Regions from separate parts of the Pedococcus soli genome, predicted to be linked through region 2. Evidence: predicted binding sites of a transcription regulator. Region 2 holds the regulator's gene; the other holds the start of a gene.
The links. Region 2 encodes Rex, which represses fermentation and respiration genes when NADH is low (regulators of the CRP and FNR family bind a similar motif). Its sites were predicted from a motif close to CTTGTGAANNNNTTCACAAG; they were not measured.
Positions count from the first base shown of each region.

Region 1: araB (ribulokinase) is a predicted target of Rex. The motif match lies at 6,280-6,299, and genes of this name have one in related genera.

Region 1 covers NZ_BAAGSF010000004.1:1,080,270-1,092,040, reverse strand. The annotation lists gene mmsA (multiple monosaccharide ABC transporter ATP-binding protein) at 1-992, opposite strand, end outside; gene chvE (multiple monosaccharide ABC transporter substrate-binding protein) at 1,160-2,254, opposite strand; gene araA (L-arabinose isomerase) at 2,348-3,853, opposite strand; gene ACYVKF_RS11195 (L-ribulose-5-phosphate 4-epimerase) at 3,850-4,542, opposite strand; gene araB (ribulokinase) at 4,539-6,212, opposite strand; gene ACYVKF_RS11185 (LacI family DNA-binding transcriptional regulator) at 6,377-7,408, opposite strand; tRNA gene ACYVKF_RS11180 (tRNA-Phe) at 7,679-7,755, shown strand; gene ACYVKF_RS11175 (Hpt domain-containing protein) at 7,991-8,308, opposite strand; gene ACYVKF_RS11170 (response regulator) at 8,296-8,697, opposite strand; gene ACYVKF_RS11165 (PAS domain S-box protein) at 8,939-11,771, shown strand, end outside.
Region 2 covers NZ_BAAGSF010000004.1:147,832-159,602, reverse strand. The annotation lists gene ACYVKF_RS06780 (lysophospholipid acyltransferase family protein) at 1-383, shown strand, start outside; gene ACYVKF_RS06775 (hypothetical protein) at 489-1,712, opposite strand; gene ACYVKF_RS06770 (sigma-70 family RNA polymerase sigma factor) at 1,845-2,660, opposite strand; gene ACYVKF_RS06765 (glutaredoxin family protein) at 2,829-3,098, shown strand; gene ACYVKF_RS06760 (redox-sensing transcriptional repressor Rex) at 3,257-3,949, shown strand; gene ACYVKF_RS06755 (glutamyl-tRNA reductase) at 3,946-5,253, shown strand; gene hemC (hydroxymethylbilane synthase) at 5,250-6,368, shown strand; gene ACYVKF_RS06745 (bifunctional uroporphyrinogen-III C-methyltransferase/uroporphyrinogen-III synthase) at 6,365-7,990, shown strand; gene hemB (porphobilinogen synthase) at 7,996-8,991, shown strand; gene ACYVKF_RS06735 (6-phospho-beta-glucosidase) at 9,138-10,478, opposite strand; gene ACYVKF_RS06730 (DeoR/GlpR family DNA-binding transcription regulator) at 10,475-11,278, opposite strand; gene ACYVKF_RS06725 (carbohydrate kinase family protein) at 11,453-11,771, shown strand, end outside.

The DNA of each region.
Region 1 (11,771 bases), 930 kb from region 2:
TTGACCGGCTTGCCTTCCTTGAGCAGCTCGCCGGTGACCTTGCGACCGTACGACTGCCCGAACACGCTGCGCGCCAGCTCGGTGCGGCCCGCGCCCATCAGGCCTGCGAGCCCCACGATCTCGCCGCGGCGCACGGTCATCGAGGCGCCCTTGACGACGAGGCGGGACGAGTCGTCCGGGTGGGCGACCGTCCAGTCGCGGATCTCCAGCAGGGTCTCCCCCACGGTGGACTCGTGCGGCGGGAAGCGGTGGTCGAGGTCGCGGCCGACCATCCCGCGGATGATGCGGTCCTCGTTGACCTCGCCACGTCGCACGTCGAGGGTCTCGATGGTGCGCCCGTCGCGGATGATCGTGATCGAGTCGGCGATCTCCTCGATCTCGTTCAGCTTGTGGGAGATCATGATCGAGGTGATGCCCTTGGCCTTCAGCCCGAGGAGCAGGTCCAGCAGGTGCCGGGAGTCGGTGTCGTTCAGCGCGGCGGTCGGCTCGTCGAGGATGAGCAGCTTCACGTCCTTGGCCAGGGCCTTGGCGATCTCGACGAGCTGCTGCTTGCCGATGCCGATGCTCCGGATCGGGGTGGCGGGGTCCTCCTGCAGGCCCACCCGCGCGAGGAGCTCCAGGGCTCGTTGTCGCGCGGCGTTCCAGCTGATGACCCCGGCCCGGCTCTGCTCGTTGCCGAGGAACAGGTTCTCCACGATCGAGAGCTCGGGCACGAGCGCGAGCTCCTGGTGGATGATGACGATCCCCGCGGCCTCGCTCTCGCGGATGCCCTTGAACTCGCAGGGGCTCCCCTCGAACTCGATGTCGCCCAGGTAGGTGCCGTGCGGGTAGACCCCGGACAGGACCTTCATCAGGGTCGACTTCCCGGCGCCGTTCTCGCCGCAGATCGCGTGGATCTCGCCGCGCTGGACGTCCAGGCTGACGTCCGAGAGTGCCTTGACTCCCGGGAACTCCTTGGTGATGGACCGCATCGACAGGATGGGGTTGGTCATCGGCATGCCTCGTCGCATCGTCGGGTGGGACCGCGCGGTCCCGGGAGAGGTGCTGGGCGGAACCCGGTGGCAGTGGCTGCATGGTGCCGCTGCCACCGGGTGGCCCGGGGAGTGCCGGTGGCAGCGGCGGAGACGTGCCGCCGCCACCGGGCCTCAGTGGTGACCGGCTACTTGAGCTGGTCCTCGGTGTAGTACTTCGCGTCCAGCAGGACCTTCGAGACGTTGTCCTTGTTGACCGAGACCGGCTCGAGCAGCTGGGTCGGCACGGTCTTGACACCGTTGTTGTACGAGGACGTGTCGTTGACGGTCACGGTCTTCTTGTCGGCGATCTCCTGGATCATCTTCACCGTGGCCTGCGCCAGGTCACGGGTGTTCTTGAAGACGGTGGAGTACTGCTCGCCCGCGAGGATCGACTTGACCGACTCGAGCTCGGCGTCCTGCCCGGTGACGACCGGCAGGGTCTTTCCACCGCTGCCGTAGCCGCTGCCCTTGAGCGCCGCGATGATGCCGCGGGAGAGGCCGTCGTACGGGGACAGCACCCCGTTGACGTCCTTGTTGGAGTAGGACTTGGTCAGCAGGTTCTCCATGCGCTTCTTGGCGACCGCGGCGTCCCAGCGCAGGGTGGCCACCGTCTTGAACGCGGTCTCGCCCGAGGCGATCTTGATCTCGCCGGCGTCGATCTTCGGCTGCAGGACCTGCATCGCGCCGTTGAAGAAGAAGGTCGCGTTGTTGTCGTCCGGCGAACCGGCGAAGACCTCGACGTTCCACGGCTTCGGCGCGTCGCTGGCCGCGAGCCCCTCGAGGAGGGACTCGGCCTGCAGCTTGCCGACCTTGAGGTTGTCGAACGTCGTGTAGTAGTCCACGGCGTCGGTGTCACGAAGCAGCCGGTCGTAGGCGATCACGGGGATGCCGGCGTCCTTGGCCTCCTTGAGGGCGCCCTTGAGAGCCGTGCCGTCGATCGAGGCGACGACCAGGACCTGGTTCTGCTTGGTCACCATGTCGTTGACCTGGGTGACCTGAGTCGGGATGTCGTCGTTGGCGTACTGGAGGTTGACCTTGTAGCCGGCCGCCTCGAGCTGGGACTTGATGTAGTCGCCGTCCTTGATCCAGCGCTCGGACGTCTTGGTCGGCATGGCGACCCCGATCGTCCCCTTCCCGGTCGAGCCGCTCTTGGCGGCACCCCCGGTGTCGGTCTGGCGACCGCACGCACTCAGGCCGAAGGCCAGGGCCCCGGCCGCTACGACCGCAACGATTCTGCGCACCACTGTGTGCTCCATTCTTGTGCAGGCCAACCTGCCCTTGTGCCGGTTGATCCAGATGTTGTGCGTATTCAGTTGTCCTGCAACGGCTTCCGATCAGGCGAGCCCTTGGGCGAGCCGGTGGTAGGCGTTGTTCCACCGCAGCTCGCGACCGAAGCCGCGCACGGTGGTGTCAGCGTCGATGTGGGCGAGCTCCACGCCCGCCATCTCGCTGAAGTCCTCGAGGTGCTCCCGGTCCAGCGCGGTCGACAGGACCGTGTGGTGGGGGCCGCCGGCCATGAGCCACGACGTGGTGGAGGTGCGCAGGTCCGGCTGCGGGCGCCACACGGCTCGCGCCACCGGCAGCCGGGGAAGGTCCTCGGGGGGCGTCACGACCTCGATGTCGTTGGCCACCAACCGGAACCGGTCTCCCATGTCGGCCATGCCCACGGTGAAGCCGGAGCCCGGGGCAGCGGTGAAGACCAGGCGTACCGGGTCCTCACGCCCACCGATGCCGAGCGGGTGGATCTCCACCGTCGGGCGGGCTGCCGCGATCGAGGGGCAGACCTCGAGCATGTGCGCGCCCAGGATGAGCTCCGCGCCCAGGGCGAGGTGGTAGGTGTAGTCCTCCATGAAGGACGTGCCGCCAGGCAGGCCGCGGCCCATGACCTTGAGCCCGTGCAGCAGGACCGAGGTCTTCCAGTCGCCCTCGCCGCCGAAGCCGTAGCCGTCGGCCATGAGGCGTTGGACCGCGATGCCGGGGAGCTGGCGCAGGCCCCCGAGGTCCTCGAAGTTCGTCGTGAACGCCCCGTAGCCACCCTCGACGAGGAACTGTCGCATGCCCAGCTCGATCCGCGCGGCATACCGCAGCGAGTCGTGCCGCTCGCCGCCCGCGCGCAGGGGCGCGGCCACGTCGTACTCGTCGGCGTAGGTGGCGACGAGCGCGTCGATGTCGGCATCGCCGATGGCGTCGACCACGGTGACGAGGTCGTTGACGCCATAGGTGTTCACTGAGACGCCGAACCGGCGCTCCGCCTCGACCTTGTCACCGTCCGTCACCGCGACGTTGCGCATGTTGTCGCCGAAGCGCACCAGCCGCAACGACCGCACCGCCGCGAGACCGCAGGCCGCCCGGCTCCACGCGGCCACCCCTGCCAGGACGGCCGGGTCGCTGACGTGGCCGGCGACGGTCTTGCGGGTGACCCCGAGCCGGGACTGGACGTACCCGAACTCCCGGTCGCCGTGCGCGGCCTGGTTGAGGTTCATGAAGTCCATGTCGATGCTGGCCCAGGGCAGGTCGCGGTTGACCTGGGTGTGCAGGTGCAGCAACGGCTTCTGGAGCCGCTCGAGTCCGGAGATCCACATCTTGGCGGGCGAGAAGGTGTGCATCCAGGCGATGACCCCGACGCAGCTGTCGTCGCTGTTGGCCTCGAGCATCACCCGCCGGATGGCGTCGGCGTCGGTGAGGACCGGCTTGGCCACGACCTCGGCGATGATGCCGTCGTGACCCGCGAGCGCGTCCGAGATCGTCGCCGACTGGGCGGCCACCTGGGCCAGGACGTCGTCCCCGTAGAGGCCCTGGCTCCCGGTGAGGAACCAGACGTGTGCAGGGGTCGCGGTCATGGTGTGGTGTCCTTCTGTCCGTAGACGTTCTGGTAGCGGTCGTAGAGCTGGGTGACGTCGGCCTGGTCCAGGGGCCAGGTCCGCCCCAGCTGCTGGGCGACGTGAACGGTGCGGGCCACGTCCTCGAGCATCACGGCCGCCTTCACCGCCGCGCGGGCGGAGGCGCCGATGGTGAAGGGGCCGTGGCCACCCATGAGGACGGCCGGCGACCGGTGCCCTCGCAGGGTCGAGACGATGCCGCGCCCGATGGAGTCGTCGCCGATGAGGGCGAACGGACCGACGGGGACGTCGCCGCCGAACTCGTCGGCCATCATCGTCAGGACGCAGGGAATGGGCTCGCGTCGGGCGCACCACGCCGTCGCGTAGGTCGAGTGCGTGTGGACCACGCCGCCCACCTCCGGCATCTCCCGGTACACGTAGGCGTGGGCCGCGGTATCGGAGGAGGGCGAGCCGTCACCCTGGACCACCCGGCCCTCGAGGTCGCAGACGACCATGGCCTCGGGGGTCAGCTCGTCGTAGGAGATGCCGGACGGCTTGATCACGAGAAGGTCGGCGCCCGGGACGCGCGCCGAGACGTTGCCCGCGGTCCACACCACGAGCTGGTTGCGCGTGAGCTCGGCGTGCAGCTCGGCCACCTCGGCCCGCAACCGGTCGACCGTCGCGCGGACGGTGCCGGGGATGGTCGTCATGCCCCCACCGCCCGCCGCTGGAGGGCCCGCAACCGGCGCATCACGTCGGTCCCGCCCCGCCCGAAGTGGTCGTGCAGGGCGCGGTACTCCGCGTACAGCTCGTCGTACGCGGCGGCGTTGGCCGCGATCGGCTCGTATGCCGCGACGCGGCGCCCGCCCATGGCCTGGGCGGCCTTGTGGATGTCGGGGTAGGCCCCGGCAGCCACCGCAGCGTGGATCGCGGCACCCAGGGCGGGGCCCTGCGTGGAGGAGATGACCGACAACGGCATACCGAGGACGTCGGCGTAGATCTGCATGAGGAGCTCGTTGCGCATCAACCCGCCCGCGACGATGAACTCGGTCACGGGGACGCCCGAGTGGGCGAACGTCTCGACGATGGTGCGCGCGCCGAACGCGGTGGACTCGAGGAGCGCCCGATAGTTGTCCTCCGGCCGGGTCGCCAGCGTCTGGCCGACGACCAGTCCCGAGAGCTCGTGGTCGACCAGCACCGAACGGTTGCCGCTGTGCCAGTCGAGGGCCACGAGACCGTGCCCACCGATCGGCTGGCGGGCCGCGAGCTCGGTCAGGTGCTCGTGGACCGAGAGGCCGCGCTCGGCGGCTGCGGCGTGGTACTCCGGCGGCACACCGTTGCCGACGAACCAGCCGAAGATGTCACCGACCCCGGACTGCCCCGCCTCGTAGCCCCAGAGGCCGGGGACGATCCCGCCCTCGACCACGCCACACATCCCGGGGACCTCGCGCAGGACCGCTGCGCTCATGACGTGGCAGGTCGAGGTGCCCATGATGGCCACCATCTGTCCGGTGTCGACCGCCTGGGCGGCCGGGGCGGTCACGTGGGCGTCGATGTTGCCGACCGCGACGGCGATCCCCTCCGGCAGCCCGGTCCAGCGCGCCGCCTCCGCGGTCAGCGAGCCCGCGGCCTCGCCGAGCTGCCCGATCCGGTGGGCCAGCTTGTCCTCGACGAAGGAGGCGAACTCCGGGTTGAGGGCGGTCAGGAACTCGCGCGACGGGTACTCCCCGTCCTGGTAGATGCCCTTGTACCCGGCGGTGCAGGCGTTGCGGACGTAGGTACCGCACAGCTGCCACACGATCCAGTCCGCGGCCTCGACGAAGTGGGCCATCGCGGCATACACCTCGGGGGCCTCCTCGAGGATCTGCAGACCCTTGGCGAACTCCCACTCCGAGGAGATCAGGCCGCCGTAGCGCGGCAGCCATCGCTCGCCGCGCTCCTTGGCGAGGACGTTGATGCGGTCGGCCTGCGCCTGGGCCGCGTGGTGGCGCCAGAGCTTGACGTAGGCGTGCTTCTCGGACGCCCCGGAGGCGGTCTCGCACAGCGGCGTCCCGTCCGAGGTGACGGGGAGCATCGTGCAGGCGGTGAAGTCGGTGGCGATGCCCACGACGCTGCCCGGGTCGATCCCGGCCGCTGCGAGCGCCTCGGGGACCGCGGTGCGCAGGACGTGCACGTAGTCGGTGGGCACCTGCAGCGCCCACTCCGGGGGGAGCTGCTCGCCGCTGCCGGGCAGGACCTCCGAGACGACCCCGTGGGGGTAGGTCGCGACGGCGGTCCCGAGCTCGGCGCCGTCGCTGACCCGGACGACCAGGGCCCGACCGGACAGGGTGCCGAAGTCGACACCGACCACATGGGTCTCCCGGGCTTCCGGCTGGGCCATCGTGAACTCCTCGTCGAGTCGGTGTTAGCGCTAACGCTGTGCAGAAGTTAGCGCTAACACCGCCCTGCATGTCAAGGGTTTCGCTCGAACTTCCCGTCGAGCGAGGTGGACGAACACCTCGGGGGCGACGGCTCGGACGCCGCTCGGACCCTTCGGCAGAGGGCTCAGGCGCGGGCGCGTCGGGCGGTCGAACCCCGCACCACGAGCTTCGGCGGGACGAGGACCGCGCCGTCGCCCGGCTCGCCGTTGATGGCGCCGAGCAGCTCCCGCAGCGCCGCCCTCCCGAGGGCGACGAAGTTCTGGTGGACCGTGGTGAGCGGCGGGAAGAGGTACTCCGCCTCGGGCAGGTCGTCGAAGCCCACGACACTCACGTCCTCGGGCACCCTGCGCCCGGCCTCGGCCATGGCCCGCAGGACCCCGATGGCCATCTGGTCGTTGGCCACGAAGACCGCGCTGACGTCCCGGTCGGCGGCCAGCCCGACACCGTGCCGGTAACCGCTCGAGGCGGTCCAGTCCCCCGTGAGCACCGGCCCCGGCGTCAGCCCAGCGGAGGCGAGCGCCGAACGCCAGCCCTCGAGGCGGCACTCCGCCTGGTACCAGTTGGCCGGCCCGCCGATGTGGGCGATGTGGCGGTGCCCGAGGTCGATGAGGTGCTGGGTCGCCAGCCGCGCACCCTGCGCGTGGTCGACCCCCACGCTGAGCCCGGCCCGAGCCGGGTCGGAGTCCAGCACCACCAGGGGCAGCGGCACCTGGGCCCCGGGGCCGAGGTCCAGCCCGGCGTCGTCCGGGGCGATCATCACCAGCGCCTCCACGGACTCGCCGATGAGGTGCTCGATCGCGTCCTGGGTCGCCCGGTTGCTCGCCTCGGGACTCGTCTCGGACACCGACACGAGGACCAGGCTGTAGCCCTCGGCGCGGGCCGCCGCCTCGAGGCCCACCACGGTGCTGGAGGGCCCGAAGTAGCCGAGCCCGGCGACGACGACCCCGATCGTCCCGGACCGCCTGGTGGCCAGGGCCCGTGCGGCACTGTTGCGCCGGTACCCCAGCTCGTGGATCGCCTCGAGGACGCGGTCACGGGTGGCGGGAGCGACGCTCGGCGACCCGTTGACCACCCGCGAGACCGTCTGGTGGGAGACGCCGGCGACCTCGGCCACGTCCTGGAGGCTCGGGCGACGACGCGGTACCGGCTTCGTCATGGCGCTCCTCGGGGACCGGTCGGGGGACTGGGGGTGGACACGGGCGGGGTCGGTGCCGTTGCCTCGCGGCAGACTCTAGGACCTGCGGAGCCCGCGTCGGCATAACGCCTGCACCGAGGGGCGGTATGGCGCTCCGCGAGCCCCAGCCGGCGCCCGAGAGGGCGTCACCACCACCGTTGGCGATGGGATATGATCGACGCGCCGCGACAGGCCTACCCCGGAGATCAACCGGAGCAGACCGGTCGCGAACGCATGTTGTGCGTGCTTCACGGCCAGGTAGCTCAGTTGGTACGAGCGTCCGACTGAAAATCGGAAGGTCGGCGGTTCGACCCCGCCCCTGGCCACCACGAGGAACCGCCGTCACCCGTGAGGTGGCGGCGGTTTCGTCCTGTCCGAGCCAGTTCGCACGCCCTGCGGGGCTGTGCGTCCTGCTCGCGACGCGCCCGCAACACGGCGGTTGCTGGGCAAAACCAGCACGAATAACTGCCGTTTCGCCCAGCAACTGCCGTTTTGCCGTGTCGTCCGGGACCGGCAGGTCGGCTGGGAAGTCGGCCCAGCGGTCCGGCGGCGGTCCGGCGGAGGTCAGGCGTCGGTGGGTTGGAGCTCGGCGCGCAGCGCGACCAGGTCGTCGCGCAGGCTGGCCGGTGCCGGAGCCTCGGAGCGCAGGGCGTCCTCGAGGGCGTGCTCGATCTGGCGGGCCAGGCGGGAGGCCTCGTCGTACCCGAACGTTCCGGCGGCCCCGGCCACCGAGTGGGCCACCGCACGGCCGGCGTCGACGACCTCGCGCGGGGCGCCGTCCGCGAGCGCAGGCTCGATCTGGTCGGTGCGGGCGAGGTTCGTGGCTCGGGCGCGCTCACGCATCTTGGCCCACATCAGGGCCTCGTCGCTCACGCGGTCCACCCGAGCATGGTGCTGAGCTGGGCCGGCAGCGTCATCGGGTCGAACGGCTTGGCCAGCACCCCGACGACCGGGAGCCCCGACTTCTGGGCGTCCTCGGCGGCCTGGGCCTTGGCGGTCAGCAGCACGACCGGGATGTGGCTGATGGCGGGGTCCTGCGACATCAGCACCGCAGCGGTCGACCCGTCCATGCCCGGCATCATGACGTCCATGACCACGGCGTCGGGCAGCTCGCGGGCGCAGCGGTCCAGCGCCTCCTGACCACCCGTGGCGGTGGTGACCTCCCAGCCTCCGACCATCGACAGGCTCATCTCGGCCACCTCGAGGATCAGCTCGTCGTCGTCGACCACCAGGACCCGCCGCGGGCCACCTGACGGCAGCGCGGGGGTCATGCGGGGAGAGGGACTGATCCCCCGGGTCGGCACATCATGCGGACATAGTGCATCAACCCGAGGTCCCTCGGGGCAACTGCACGCAACATCCTGTCCACACAGCCGATCGACGTCTCCGTCCTACGGGCTGACAAGGAGACCCGACTCAGACCAAAGGGTGCACATCGGACAGTTCGGCTCCTACCATCGAACTCGTTGGTCGCCCGTCACGGATGACATGGCCACGCATCGAGGGAGCGACATGGTGGTAGGGGAGGGACCCTTCACGCAGTGGTCCGAGCGCCCCGTCCTCCAACCCGAGGACCGGGCCCTGGCCCACCGCCTCGGCGTGGCCGTCTACGTCGCCGAACCGGGTGCCGCAGGGCGCTGGTTGCACGCCAGCCCGGCAGTGACCGCCATGATCGGGCTCACCCCCGAGGCCCTCGTCGCCGACCCCGACCTCTGGCTGCGCCACCTGCACCCCGACGACCGCGAGCGGGTGCTCGACCGCGAGTCCCGACTCCAGGTCGACGGCCGCGTCCGCTCCGAGTACCGCATGATCCGTCCCGACGGCCAGATCGTCTGGCTCGTCGACGACGCCGCCATGGCGCGGACGGCGGAGGGCCGGATCGTCCAGGACGGCTTCCTCGTCGACATCACCGACCAGAAGCGGTCAGGGTTCATGCTCGCCGCCCAGGCCGAGCTGGTCGAGGCGCTGGCCGGCCCGACCTCGTTGCCGGAGGTGCTCGCGGGGCTGGCCCGCAAGGTCATGGGTATGGCGTCCGCCCACCGCTGCGTGATCACGGTCAAGGACCTGCCGCAGGTGGTCCACCCCCCGGTCACCGCGACGTTCGTGGGCGCCACCCACTCCTCCCCCATCAAGGGGCAGGACGGCAGCGAGATGGGCTGCGTCACGCTCCACTACATGCCGGGCACGCCGCCTCCCGAGGGCGACCTCGACCTCCCCGAGTGGGCGGCGCAGCTCGCGGCGCTCGCCGTGACCCGGGCCGGGGAACGCGAACGCGCAGCCACGTCGCGCGCCCTGCTGGCCGCGACCCTCGAGTCCACCGTCGACGGGATCCTCGTCGTCGACCGTGACGGCCACATCGTCGGTCACAACGAGCGGTTCGCGTCCATGTGGCGCATCGACCGGGAGGTGATGAACTCCGGCGACGACGGCAAGGTGATGGGCTCGGTGCTCGAGCAGCTCGTCGACCCCGACGGGTTCGTGGCGCAGGTGCGCGACCTGTACGACCACCCGGAGCAGACCAGCTTCGACGAGCTGAGGTTCCTCGACGGCCGGATCTACGAGCGCTACTCCCAACCGCAGCGGGTCGACGGCACGACCATGGGGCGGGTGTGGAGCTTCCGCGACGTCTCGGACGAGCGACGCCTGCAGGACGACCTGCGGCACAGCGAGGCCAACCTCGACATGCTCGTCACCCAGGTCCGCGACTACGCCATCCTCAACCTCGACCCGCACGGGCACGTCATCACCTGGACCGAGGGCGCCCTGCGCATCCACGGCTTCACCGAGGACCAGATCCTCGGGCGCTCCCACGCCGCCTTCTACCCCCAAGAGGACCTGCAGGCCGGCCGTCCCTGGCAGCTGCTCGAGCAGGCCCGCTCGGAGGGCCGCGCGACGGACGAGGGATGGCGCGTGCGCCAGGACGGCTCCCGGTTCTGGGCCAGCGTCGTGCTCACCGCCCTGCGCGACGAGTCGGGCGAGCTGCGCGGCTTCGGCAAGGTCACCCAGGACATCACCGAGCGGCGCAACGCCGAGCTGGCTCTCGCCCGCCAGGCCCGGACGCTCGAGCTGCTCGGGTCGGTGGCCACCGCGTCCAACACCGCGTCCGGCGTCGAGGAGGCCCTGCACGCGACGCTCGAGGCGTTCTGCGACTACGGCGGCTGGCAGCTCGCACACGCCTACCTCGCCGACCACGACACCGGCATCCTCCAGCACTCCGAGTGGTACTCCCAGGACTCGGGGTGCTGCTCCGAGTTCCGCGCCCGCACCGAGATGCTGCCGGTCAGCGAGCTGGGGCTCCCCCGCACCGTCTTCGAGCAGGCCAAGCCCCAGTGGATCGACCGGCTCGACGAGCGCGCCCAGCGGGGCCGCGCCGTCCAGGGCACGGCTGCGGGCCTGGTCTCGGGGTGCGCCTTCCCGCTGATGATCCGCGAGGAGCCGGTCGGCGTCCTGGAGTTCTTCAGCACCGAGATCCGCGAGCTCGACAGCGCGACGATCCAGATCATGCGTCACCTCGGCACGCAGCTGGGACGCGTCGTGGAGCGCGCCCGGGCCGAGCACCACCTCGGTCGCCACGCCCTCGAGCTGCGCCGGCTCTCCAAGCGGCTGGAGACCGTCCTCAACTCCGCCGGCGAAGGCATCTACGGCGTCGACGACACCGACCACGTCACCTTCATCAACGAGGCCGGGGCCGCCCTGGTGGGCCGACGCCGCGAGGAGATCATCGGCCGACCGGTGCAGGTCGTGCTGCGGGCCGAGGTGGACACCACCCCCCGGCGGCTCCCGGCCGGGAGCCAGCCCGACGCCATACCGGGCTCGCAGGGGTCGGCCACTGCGGGGTCGGCCACTCAGGGGCAGGACGGCTCCGCCGCGCCGGTGGCGACGCGCGTCCTCGGGCGGCACACCCGGGCCGACGGGTCCGCGTTCGACTCCGAGTGGATCTCCGCCCCCATCGTCGCCGAGGGGGTCGAGAGCGGTGCGGTCGTCGTGTTCCGCGACGTGAGCGAGCAGCGCGCGGTCGAGCGGATGAAGGACCAGTTCCTCGCGGTGGTGAGCCACGAGCTGCGGACGCCGCTCACGTCGATCCGGGGTGCGCTCGGCCTGCTCGGTGGCGGCGCGGCCGGCGAGCTCCCGGCAGCCGCAGGGCGGATGGTGGACCTCGCGACCGTGAGCACCAACCGGTTGATCCGGCTGGTCACCGACATCCTCGACATCGAGCGCCTCGCGGCCGGCCAGATGGCGCTGTACCCGCAGGCCTGCGACACCAGCGCGCTCGTCGCGGCCAGCCTGCAGGACACTGCGGCGTTCGTGGCCGAGCGGCGGGTGCGGATCGACGCGGAGGGGTCGC
Region 2 (11,771 bases):
GCGAGCGCTACAAGCTGCAGCGCTTCGGCCGTGGCGGGTTCGTCTCGGCGGCGCTGCGCACCGGTGCGCCGATCATCCCGTGCTCCATCGTCGGGGCCGAGGAGATCTACCCGATCATCGGCAACATGAAGGCCGTGGCCCGGCTCTTCGGCGCCCCCTACGCGCCGATCACGCCGACGTGGCCGCTGCTGGGTCCGCTGGGGCTGATCCCGCTGCCCAGCAAGTGGATCATCGAGTTCGGGCGCCCGGTGGAGACCGCCGACCTCGGACCGGGTGCGGCCGACGACCCCATGCTCGTGTTCGACCTCACCGACCAGGTGCGCGAGACGATCCAGCAGACGCTGTACTCGCTGCTCATGCAGCGCCGCTCGGTCTTCTTCTGACCGACTGCCCCCGGGAGGGGCCTGCAGAGCGTGCGCGAGAAGGTGCGTGGCGTCGCGACAGTGGCGGCCGTGCAGCCGCGCCCAGGGGGTCAGCGGGTCAGCGGGTCAGGGGAGCTTGATCGTCGACCCGGGGAGCGTCACCGGGCCGAGCGTCGACCCCGGGACCGTCGCGGTGATGCCGCCGGTCCCGACCGTGGCCGAGGGGAGCGGGACCGTCACCGTCGCGGACGGCAGGGGGAGGGTCGCGCTGATCGTGGGCAGGGTCGCGGTCGCGCCACGGGTCGACAGGGTGGCCCCGACGCCGCCGCCACCGATGGTTGCCCCGCCCGTGCCCGCGGTCGCGCCGGGAGCCGGCCCGTTGCCGCCGACGCCACCTGCGCCACCTGCGCCGCCGGTGACCGGGGCGTCGGGGACGGTGATGCCGCCGCCACCGGCGGTCGCCGGGGAGCTCGACGAACCCGAGCGGACCGGGCCGGACGTGGAGCTCGCGGTGCTGGTGACGTTCGGCAGGGACGACGGCTGGAGGCTGGTCCGCAGCACCTCACCACAGTGCCCGCCGCAGGCGGCGATGCGCCTGGCGGTGGCCACCTGGGAGTCCCGCAGCAGCGCCTCGAGCCGGTCGAGCGACGCGCGGGAGCCGAGCGGGACCTCGTCGCGGAGCGCGTCGACCTGCGGCAGCGCCCGGTCGGTGAAGTCGCGCTGGGCGAGCAGCGCCTGCGGGTTGCCGGTGGCGGCGTAGTCGCGGTCGAGGGCCCGCTGGCCGGCCTGCACCGAGTCGGCGGCAGCGGACAGGGCGGTGTTGATGTCGCCGACGTCGGGGTCGGTGCGAGCAGCCAGGTCTCGGCTGTCGGAGATGTGCTCCTGGGCCTGTCCGAGGTACGTCGTCCCGCGCTGGAAGTCGCTGGTCGCCAGTCGGACGGCCACCCCGTCGAGCCAGCCCTTCACCGGGTACAGGGACTCGCCGGGCACGGCCGAGCGCGATGCGACGCCGACGATGCCACCGACCAGGAGGGCGGAGGCCGCGGCGCCGACCAGGGCCCGCGGCAGCCCGCGACCGACGACGACCACGACGGGGGCGGTGCGGGCGGCGGCCCTTCGCGCCGTCGCGGCGCGGGCCGCGGCCGGCGTGGGGGCGGGCAGGGACCGCGCCTCGACCATGAGGCGCTCGCGCAGGGCGGCGACGAACTCGGCGTCGGGCCCGGGAGCGACGGCGCCGACCGACAGCAGCTGGTGGCTGGTCTCGAGGAGGGCGCGAACGCGCGGGTCGTCGGGGTGCTCTCCCTCGAGCGCACGCTGGAAACGATCTGCCGAACGGTTCAGGACTGCCATGCCGACACCTCCCTCCCCAGCTCGGTCGCGGTCTTACGTGCTGAGAACGACGCGGAGGGGCGGAAGTTACGCAGGGAAACCCGTGCGAACCGGGCGGACCGCACGGGGCCGGGCCCGGGCGTCATCGACCGCTCAGAGCGCGACATCGGCGAGCTCCCGGTGCAGCGAACGGACGGCCCGCAGCTGGAGCTGCTTGACCGCCCCCTCGGACTTCCCGAGGACCTTGGCGGTCTCTGCGAGGGTGAGCCCCTGGAGGAAGCGCAGCACGACGCACTCGGCCTGCTCCGGCTTGAGGTTCTTGACGGCGGTGAGCAGGCGCTCGTCACGGAGCCGGTCGAGCACCTCCTGGTCGGGGGCGTCCACGCGCCGGTCGGCGTCGAGCATGTCGGCCGTGGTCACCTCCATGCGGAAGCGGGCCGACTTGGCGTTGTCGGTGATGAGGTTGCGGGCGATGGTGATGAACCAGGCCGCGATGTCACGGCCCTGCCAAGAGAAGGAGTCCATCCTGCGCAGGGCCCGCAGGAACGTCTCCGAGGTGATGTCCTCGGCGAGCTGCTGGCCCCCGACGCGGACGTAGACGTAGCGGTAGACCACGTCGACGTAGCGCTCGTAGAGCATCCCGAACGCCTCGGCATCGCCGCGCTGGGCCAGCTCGACGAGGGCGCTGATCCGCTCGAAGTCCTGGGGCGCCTCGCCCGGACCGAACCCGGCGCGCGCCGCCGGACCGGAGTCCTCCCCGCGGCCACCACCCGAGCCGTCGAGGGTCTCGCCACCGGCGACGCTGAGGGCGACCCGGAGCTGGTCGAGGAACCGCTGCGTCGCCGGGCCCATGCCGTGTCCGGCCAGTCCGACCCCTGCCGCGGCCGGGACGAGGCCGCCGAACGGGTCCGTGCCCAGGGCAGCGCGCAGCCCCGCGAACGGGTCCGCGGCACGGCGACGTGGGCGCATCCAGATAGGGGGAACCTCCTGACCGGACAGTTTTGCCGAAATCACGGCGTTTGTCAGGAGACCTCCACCACACCCGGACGCACCCGGAGCCCGTCGCAGGGCAACTCACGTACCGACGGGTAACCCTCGCGTCGACCGGAACCCCGGCACGCGGCATACGCTGGTCACGTGCCCGACCACGCAGAGACCGACGGGGCCGTCGCGCCGCGGATCCGACTCCTCGGCAAGCCCGGCTGCCACCTGTGCGACGACGCCCGGGCCGTGGTCGCCAGGGTCGCCGCCGACCTGGGGGTGGGGTGGCGCGAGGACTCGGTGCTGGACGACCCGGCCCTGATGGAGCAGTACGGCGAGCAGATCCCGGTGACGTTCGTCGACGGGCGGCAGCACGACTACTGGCGGGTCGACGAGACCCGGCTGCGCGCCGCCCTGCAGCCCTGAGCGAGGGTGCCGTGAGGGCCCGTGGTGACGTGGCTCACGCGGCGCGTGAGACGGCTGCTTGTGACTTTGTGCATCGGTTCACAAAGGCGTAATCTCGGTTCGCAGCCCGCGTCAGCCAGGTGCGGACCTTGCATGAACTGAAGGAGCCGGAGAAGACGTTGTCTGCCGACCCGAGCGCTCGTCGGGGCATACCCGACGCCACGGTGGCACGGTTGCCGGAGTACCTGCGCGCCCTGACGGGGTTCGCCGAACGCGGCATCACGTCCGTGTCCTCCGAGGAGCTCGCGGCTGCCGCGGGGGTCCGCAGCGCCAAGCTGCGCAAGGACCTGTCGCACCTGGGGTCCTACGGCGTCCGCGGGGTCGGCTACGAGGTGGACCACCTCGCCTACCAGATCTCCCGCGAGCTCGGACTCACCCAGGACTGGCCCGTGGCCATCGTGGGGATGGGCAACCTCGGGCACGCGCTCGCGGCCTACAGCGGGTTCGCCACGCGGGGGTTCCGCGTCGTCGCCCTGCTCGACCAGGACACCGTCCTGCACGAGCAGGAGATCGCCGGCCTCCCGGTGCAGCCGATGGAGGCCCTCCCGTCACTGGTCACCGACCAGGGCCTGGCCATCGGGGTCATCGCGACCCCGGCCGCGTCGGCCCAGTCCGTGTGTGACCAGCTCGTCGCTGCCGGGGTCCGCTCGATCCTCAACTTCGCACCGTGCGTGCTCGTCGTGCCCGAGGGCGTCGACGTCCGCAAGGTCGACCTCTCGACCGAGCTGCAGATCCTCGCCTTCCACGAGCAGCGCAAGTCGCTGGCAGCCCAGGGGGCCCTCGACGCCGTGGCCGAGGCGGTGTCGCGATGAGCCTGGTCATCCTGGGCCTGTCCCACCACACCGCACCGCTGAGCCTCCTCGAGTCGATGTCCCTCGACGCCGACGGGCGCTCCGCCCTGGCGGCCAACCTCTTCGCCCGCGACAACCTCTCCGAGGTCACCGTGGTGTCCACGTGCAACCGCACCGAGGTGTATGCCGAGTCGCTCACCTTCCACGGCGCCGTCACGGACCTCACCGACGCCCTCACCGAGGTGACCGGGGTGTCGCGCGACGAGCTGCGCGAACACCTCTACGTCCACTACGAGGACCGGGCCATCGCCCACGCCTTCACGGTCGCCTGCGGCCTGGACTCGATGGCGGTCGGCGAGGCGCAGATCCTCGGCCAGATGCGCACGTCGCTGCGCGAGGCCCAGCGCGCCGGGCACGCCGGGCCGTCCCTGAACACCCTCTTCCAGCAGGCGCTGCGGGTGGGCAAGCGGGCACACACCGAGACCGGGATCGACTCGGTCAGCGTCTCGCTCGTCGAGGCCGGGCTGGCCCGCGCCGAGCGTGAGCTGGGTTCGCTCGGGGGCCTCGACGTGCTCGTCGTCGGCGCGGGCGGCATGAGCTCGCTCGCGGCGACCACGGTGGCCCGGCGCGGCGTGCGTTCCCTCACCATCGTCAACCGCACGCTGTCCAAGGCCACGCGGCTGGCCGAGCGCACCGGGGCGAAGGCGCGTCCCCTGGACGAGCTCCACCGCGCCCTCGCCGGCGCCGACGTGGTCATCTCCTGCACCGGCTCCACCGGGGTAGTCGTCGACCTCGCCGGTGCCGCCGACGCCCAGGTGCTGCGTGCCGGTCGTCCCCAGGCGTACGTCGACCTGGCCCTGCCGCACGACGTCGCCCCCGAGGTCGACTCCCTCAACGGTGTGACCCTGGCCGGGCTCGCCTCCCTCGGTGCCGACCTGTCCGGCGGCGAGACCTCGAGCGAGGTGCAACAGGTGGCCGACCTCGTGATCGGCGAGGTCGCGGCGTACCTCACCTCCCGTGCGGCGGAGACCGTGGCCCCGACGGTGGCTGCCCTGCGCTCGCACGCCGCCGACGTCGTCGCCGGTGAGCTCTCGCGCCTCGACCAGCGCCTTCCCGACCTCGACGACACCGAGCGGGCCGAGGTCCAGCTCGCGGTGCACCGCATCGTCGAGAAGCTTCTGCACACCCCCACCGTCCGCGTGAAGGAGCTCGCCGTGGGCGGTCATGGCGACGGGTACGCCCAGGCCCTGCGCGAGCTGTTCGACCTGCGCCCCGGCGAGGCCGCCACGATGTCCGTGCCGCCCGAGCGGGGAGGTATGCCGTGAGCTCCACGACCGCATACGCGACCGGCTCCCAGCCGGCCACCCGCCCGCTCACGCTGCGTCTCGGCACCCGGCGCAGCGCGCTCGCGACGACGCAGTCGTCGTGGGTCGCCGACCGGTTGCGCGCCCTGGGCCACACGGTCGACCTCGTCACCATCGTCACCGAGGGCGACACCTCGACCGCGTCGCTCTCGACACTGGGCGGGACGGGCGTCTTCGCCGCGGCGCTGCGCCGCGCCCTGCTGGCCGGCGAGGTCGACTTCGCCGTCCACTCGCTCAAGGACCTGCCCACCGCCCCCGAGCCGGGCCTGACCATCGCCGCCGTCCCGGTCCGCGAGGACCCGCGCGACGTCCTCGTCGCCTCGGAGGGCCGCACCCTCGGCGAGCTGGGGGAGGGCGCCGTCGTCGGCACCGGCTCCCCGCGCCGGGTCGCGCAGCTGGCCGCCCTCGGGATGGGCCTGTCCTTCAAGGACATCCGCGGCAACGTCGACACCCGCATCGCCATGGTGCACGACGGTGCCCTCGACGCCGTGGTGCTCGCGCGCGCCGGCCTGGCCCGGCTGGGCCGGTTGGACGAGGTGACCGAGTCGATCGACCCGCTGCAGATGCTGCCCGCGCCCGGTCAGGGCGCGCTGGCGGTCGAGTGCCGTGAGGACGACGACGCCACGCGCTCGGCCCTGGCCGTCCTGGACCACGCCGACACCCGCGCCTGCGTGACCGCCGAGCGGGCCGTGCTGGCCCGGCTCGAGGCGGGGTGCTCCGCCCCGATCGGCGCGCTCGCCGAGGTCGTCGAGGGTGAGGACGGCCTCGAGCTGTCGCTGCGCGCGTTCGTCGGCGCGGTCGACGGCTCGGTCGACCTCCGTCGCTCCGTCGTCGGCCCCGTCGACGACGCCGCCGCGCTCGGACACCGCCTCGCCGAGGTCCTCCTCGAGGACGGTGCCGACGTGCTGCGCGGGCCCGAGGAACGACCACCGGCTGACACCGGGGGCCCGGACCCGACGGGCGACCGCCCGTCCGGCCCCGGCCAGCCCCCCGACCCACCCGGGGCGAACGGAGCTACTCCGCTCGCCGCCCCCGACCGCCGCCCAGAAAACGACAGCACGGAGCGTGCCACGTGAGCCCCACGCGCACCCAGCCCACCACCAAGCCCACCCGCCAGCCGGGTCGTGTCGCCTTCGTCGGCGCCGGCCCGGGTGACGCCGGCCTGATGACCGTCCGCTCGATCGAGTTCCTCGCCAAGGCCGACGTCGTCGTCATCGACCAGGTCGCCCGCGAGGACGTCGTCGCCCGTCACTGCCGTGCGGACGTCGAGGTCGTCGACGCCGGTCACGGCGACCACGGCCAGCCGCTGACGCACGCGATGCGTGCCAAGCTCGTCGTCAAGGCGGCCAAGGCCGCCCACGGCGGGCTCGTCGTCCGCCTCATGGACGGCGACCCGGCCACCTTCAACGGCCTCGCCGAGGAGGCGCTGGCCTGCCAGAAGGCCGGCATCGGCTTCGACGTCGTCCCCGGTGTCAGCGCCGTCTCCGCGGTCCCGGCCTACGCCGGCATCCCGCTCACCTCGAGCAGCTCGCCGGCCGTGCACGTGATCGCGGCGAACGACCGGAGCGTCGACTGGTCCGCCTCGGCGACCGAGTCGGTCACCGTGGTGCTGCTCGGCGCGCCCGACGACCTCACCGGCGCACTGGCCAAGCTGCTGGCCGCCGGCCGGTCCGAGTCGTGCCCCGTCGCCCTGACCGAGCGCGGTACGACGATCCGCCAGTCGACCCGGGTCACCACGCTCGGTGAGGTCGCCAAGGTCATGAAGACCGTGGAGTTCCCGGCCCTGGCCGTCGTCGGCTCAACCGTCGCCCTGCGCGAGCAGCTGTCGTGGTTCGAGACCAAGCCGCTGTTCGGCTGGAACGTCCTGGTCCCGCGGACCAAGGAGCAGTCCGGCTCGACCATCTCCCGCCTCGAGTCCTACGGCGCCACCGCCGAGGTCGTCCCGACGATCAGCGTCGAGCCGCCACGCACGCCCCAGCAGATGGAGCGCGCGGTGAAGGGCCTGGTCACCGGTCGCTACGAGTGGATCGGCTTCACCTCGGTCAACGCCGTCAAGGCCGTCCGCGAGAAGTTCGAGGAGTTCGGGCTCGACGCCCGCGCCTTCGCCGGGCTCAAGGTCGCGGCCGTCGGCGGGGTCACCGCCGAGGCGCTGCGCGAGTGGGGCATCGTCGCCGACCTGGTGCCGTCGGGGGAGAAGTCCGCCAACGGCCTGCTCGCCGACTGGCCCCCCTTCGACGAGGTGCTCGACCCGATCAACCGGGTCTTCCTGCCCCGCGCCGACATCGCCACCGACACCCTCGTCGCCGGACTGGTCGAGATGGGTTGGGAGGTCGACGACGTCACGGCCTACCGCACCGTCCGTGCCGCTCCGCCCGCCGCTGAGATCCGTGAGGCCATCAAGGGCGGCCAGTTCGACGCCGCCGTCTTCACGTCGTCCTCGACGGTGCGCAACCTCGTCGGCATCGCCGGCAAGCCGCACCCGTCGACCGTCATCGCCTGCATCGGGCCGGCGACCGCCAAGGCGGCGGAGGAGCACGGCCTGCGGGTCGACGTCCTCGCCCCCGAGGCGTCCTCCGACTCCCTCGTCGACGCGCTGGCCGACTACGGGCTGGGCCTGGCTGCTGCTGCGGCCGAGGCCGGTGAGGACGTGGTGCGACCGAGCGCCAAGAAGGCCTCGTCGCGTCGTCGGGCGAAGTGACCGACGTGACCGACGCGCGTCTGCCTGCGGGACCGGTCCTCCGGCCCCGCAGGCTGCGGCAGTCCCCGGCCGTGCGCCGGCTGGTCGCCGAGACCCGCCTGCACCCGGCCGAGCTGGTGCTGCCGGTGTTCGTCCGCGAGGGGATCACCGAGCCGGTCGCGATCTCGGCCATGCCCGGGGTCGTCCAGCACACCGTCGAGTCCCTGGTCGCCGAGGCGCACCGCGCCGTCGAGGCGGGTCTCGGTGGCCTGATGCTGTTCGGGGTGCCGGAGCACAAGGACGCCACCGGCTCCGGTGCGGACGACCCGGAGGGCATCCTCAACATCGCCCTGCGTGCCGTCGCCGACGCGGTCGGTGACCGGCTCGTCGTCATGGCCGACCTGTGCCTCGACGAGTTCACCGACCACGGCCACTGCGGTGTCCTCACCGCGGACGGGCGCGTGGACAACGACGCGACCCTCGAGCGGTATGCCGCGATGGGCCTCGCGCAGGCCCGCGCCGGCGCAGCCGTGCTCGGCCTCTCCGGGATGATGGACGGCCAGGTGGCGTTCGTCCGCGACGCGCTCGACGCGGAGGGCTTCACCGACACGGTCATCCTGGCCTACTCGGCGAAGTACACCTCCGGGTTGTACGGGCCGTTCCGCGAGGCCGTGCAGTCCTCGCTCCAGGGCGACCGCGCGACCTACCAGCAGGACCCCGCGAACGCCACGGAGTCGTTGCGCGAGCTCGAGCTCGACATCGCCGAGGGCGCCGACATCGTCATGGTCAAGCCGGCCGGGCCGCACCTCGACATCGTCGCCGCGGCGGCTGCCATGTCACCGGTTCCCGTTGCGGCGTACCAGATCTCGGGCGAGTACAGCCAGATCGTGGCTGCCGCCGAGAACGGCTGGATCGATCGTGAGCGGGTGATGATGGAGTCGCTCATCGGCATCCGTCGCGCCGGCGCGCAGATCATCCTGACCTACTTCGCGTTCGACGCCGCCGCCCTGCTCCGAGACTGACCCGCAGCGGCCGCCCCGCGCCATACCCCTCCCCACGACCCCGCGAGCTTGAAGCGGTGGCGACGTCAGGGCGTCGCCACCGCTTCAAACTCGCGGGGTGGGGGAGGCGGGGCGGAGGCCGGGGGAGGTCGCGCGTGGGTGAGCGGTCAGCGGGTGAAGACCGCGTCGACGGCGGGGATCCGCGCGCGGTAGCCGCGCAGGAGCTCGCGGGCGACGGTGACCGAGTCGACCAGCGGGTGCAGGGCGAACGCCTCCACGGCCTGGCGCTCGTCGCCGGTGGCCGACGCGGAGATGGTGAGGCGCTCCACCCCCTTGACCTGCAGCACCAAGCCGAGCTGGTGCGGTGTCAGGGGGCTGACCGGCAGCGGCCGCGGCCCGTCGGAGTCGACCGTGCACGGCACCTCGACCACCGCGTCCTCGGGCACGCCGGGGACGGCTCCGCGGTTGCCGACGTTGAGGATCAGCGAGGCGGGCTCGCCGCGGGAGATCGCCGCCATGATCGCGAGGGCGACGCCTTCGTAGCCACCCCCCTGGACGTCGTGCTCGTCCCGCTCCTCGCCCTCGTCCCTGGCCTCCTTCATGTAGGTGGCGTTGCGCTCCATGCGGACGCGGTCCCACTCGCCGAGGGCGTCGGGGGGTGAGGCGGCCATCGACGCGTAGAAGCCACGCTGCTGGTCCAGGAGGTACTCGCCGCGGGTCTGGTCCGCGGCCCGGATCGAGGCCACCGCGTCACGGTTGAAGTAGTAGTAGTAGAGGTACTCGTTCGGTATGGCGCCCAGGGTGCGGATCCAGTCGAGGCCGAAGAGCTGCCCCTCCTCCATGGAGCCGAGCAGCCGGTCGTCGGCGAGGAGCCGGGGCAGGACGTCCTCGCCGCCGGAGTGCACGCCCCGCAGCCAGCCGAGGTGGTTGAGCCCGACGTAGTCGACGCTCGTCGTGAGCGGGTCGAGCCCGAGGGTCGCGGCCGCCCGCCGGCCGAGGCCGATGGGGGAGTCGCAGATGCCGACGACCCGGTCCCCGAGGACCTGCTGCATCGCCTCGGTGATCATGCCGGCGGGGTTGGTGAAGTTGATGACCCAGGCGTCCGGGGCGACCGCGCGAACGCGTTCGGCGACGTGCCGCGCGACCGGGAGGGTGCGCAGCCCGAACGACAGCCCGCCGGGCCCGGTCGTCTCCTGCCCGAGCAGGCCGAGCTCGAGGGCGACGCGCTCGTCCTGGGTGCGCCCCTCGAGGCCGCCGACGCGGATGGCCGAGAAGACGAAATCGGCGCCCTCCAGGGCCTCGTCGAGATCGGTCGTCGTGAGCACCGACGGCGGGTCCTCGTGCGCGGCGCCCATCTGGGTCAGGACGCGGCCGATCGCCTCGAGCCGTGACTCGTCGACGTCGTGCAGGCGGACCTCGTCGACCCGCTGCTCGTGGTGGTCGGTGAGCAGGGCCCCGTAGACCAGCGGCGTCCGGAACCCCCCGCCACCCAGGATCGCGAGCCTCATACGACGTGGACCTCCGTGCCTGCCGCGCGAGCGGCGTCGAGGGTGGGGCCGTGGGCCCCGGTGGTGGTGATGACGGCATCGAACTCGTCGAGTCCGCAGACCCGCAGCGCTCCGGTGCCGGGGAACTTGTGGCGGTCGACGAGCAGCACCGACCGCTGCGAGGTCGCGAGCAGGGTCCGCTTGACCGGCACCTCGACGAGGGTGGTGTCGAGCACCGTGCCGTCGGTGGCGACCCCGCTCGCACCGAGGAAGGCGCAGGTGGCCCGCACCTGGCGCAGGGCGTCCTCGGTGAGGGTGCCGACGAGCGAGTGGTAGGTCCGGCGGACGATCCCGCCGAGCAGGACCAGCTCGACCGCCGGGTCGTCGCGCAGCACGTCGAGCACCGCGAGGCTGGCGGTCACGACGGTGACGGGGCGGCCGCGCAGCTCGCGGGCCAGCATCATCGTCGTCGTGCCGATGTCCAGGATCACGCAGTCGCCGTCGGCGACCATCGCCGCGGCCCGGACCGCCACGGCCCGCTTGTCGTCGGCGTCGCTCGCGGCCACCTCGGCGAACCCGCGCACCGCGTCGGCGTCGGTCTCCGGCGAGTCGCCGGTCCCGACCCCGGCGCCCCGGCCGTCCGCCGTGTCGAGCACCGCCCCGCCGTGGACCCGGCGCAGCGCACCCGCCGTCTCGAGCTCGATGAGGTCGCGGCGGACCGTGGCCAGGCTGACGTCGCAGAGCGCGGCCAGCTCCTCGGTGGAGGCAAGGCCGTGGGAGTGCAGCCGCTCGACGATCGAGCGTTGCCGGGTGACCCGCATGGAGGCAACATAACAATCACTTCCGCGCAGCGATATGCACAACGCTGAAGAATTGTGATCGTTCTTGCTTGTCTAGGCCGGACCAACAGGGCATTCTGGCCAGCAGGCCCACCGACGAACAGGAGCCCGCAGGTGCCCGACCAGGTGCCCCACCCGCCGTCCGACGCGCCCCCCGTGCCCGACGACACGGCGGCCGCGCACGAGGAGCAGGTCTACGACCCCCTCGCTGCCCTGCGCACCCCCGGGACCCCCGAGCTCGACGTCCTCATCTGGGGCACGGTCTTCCTCGACATCATCTTCACCGGGCTCGACGCCCTCCCCGAGGACGGCCAGGAGGTGTGGGCCGACGGTATGGGGTCGTGCCCCGGCGGGATCGCCAACCTCGCCGTCGCCGCGCGTCGCCTCGGCCTGCGCACCTCCCTGGCCGCCGCCTTCGGCGACGACGCCTACGGGGACTTCTGCTGGGAGACCCTGGCCGACAACGAGCACGTCG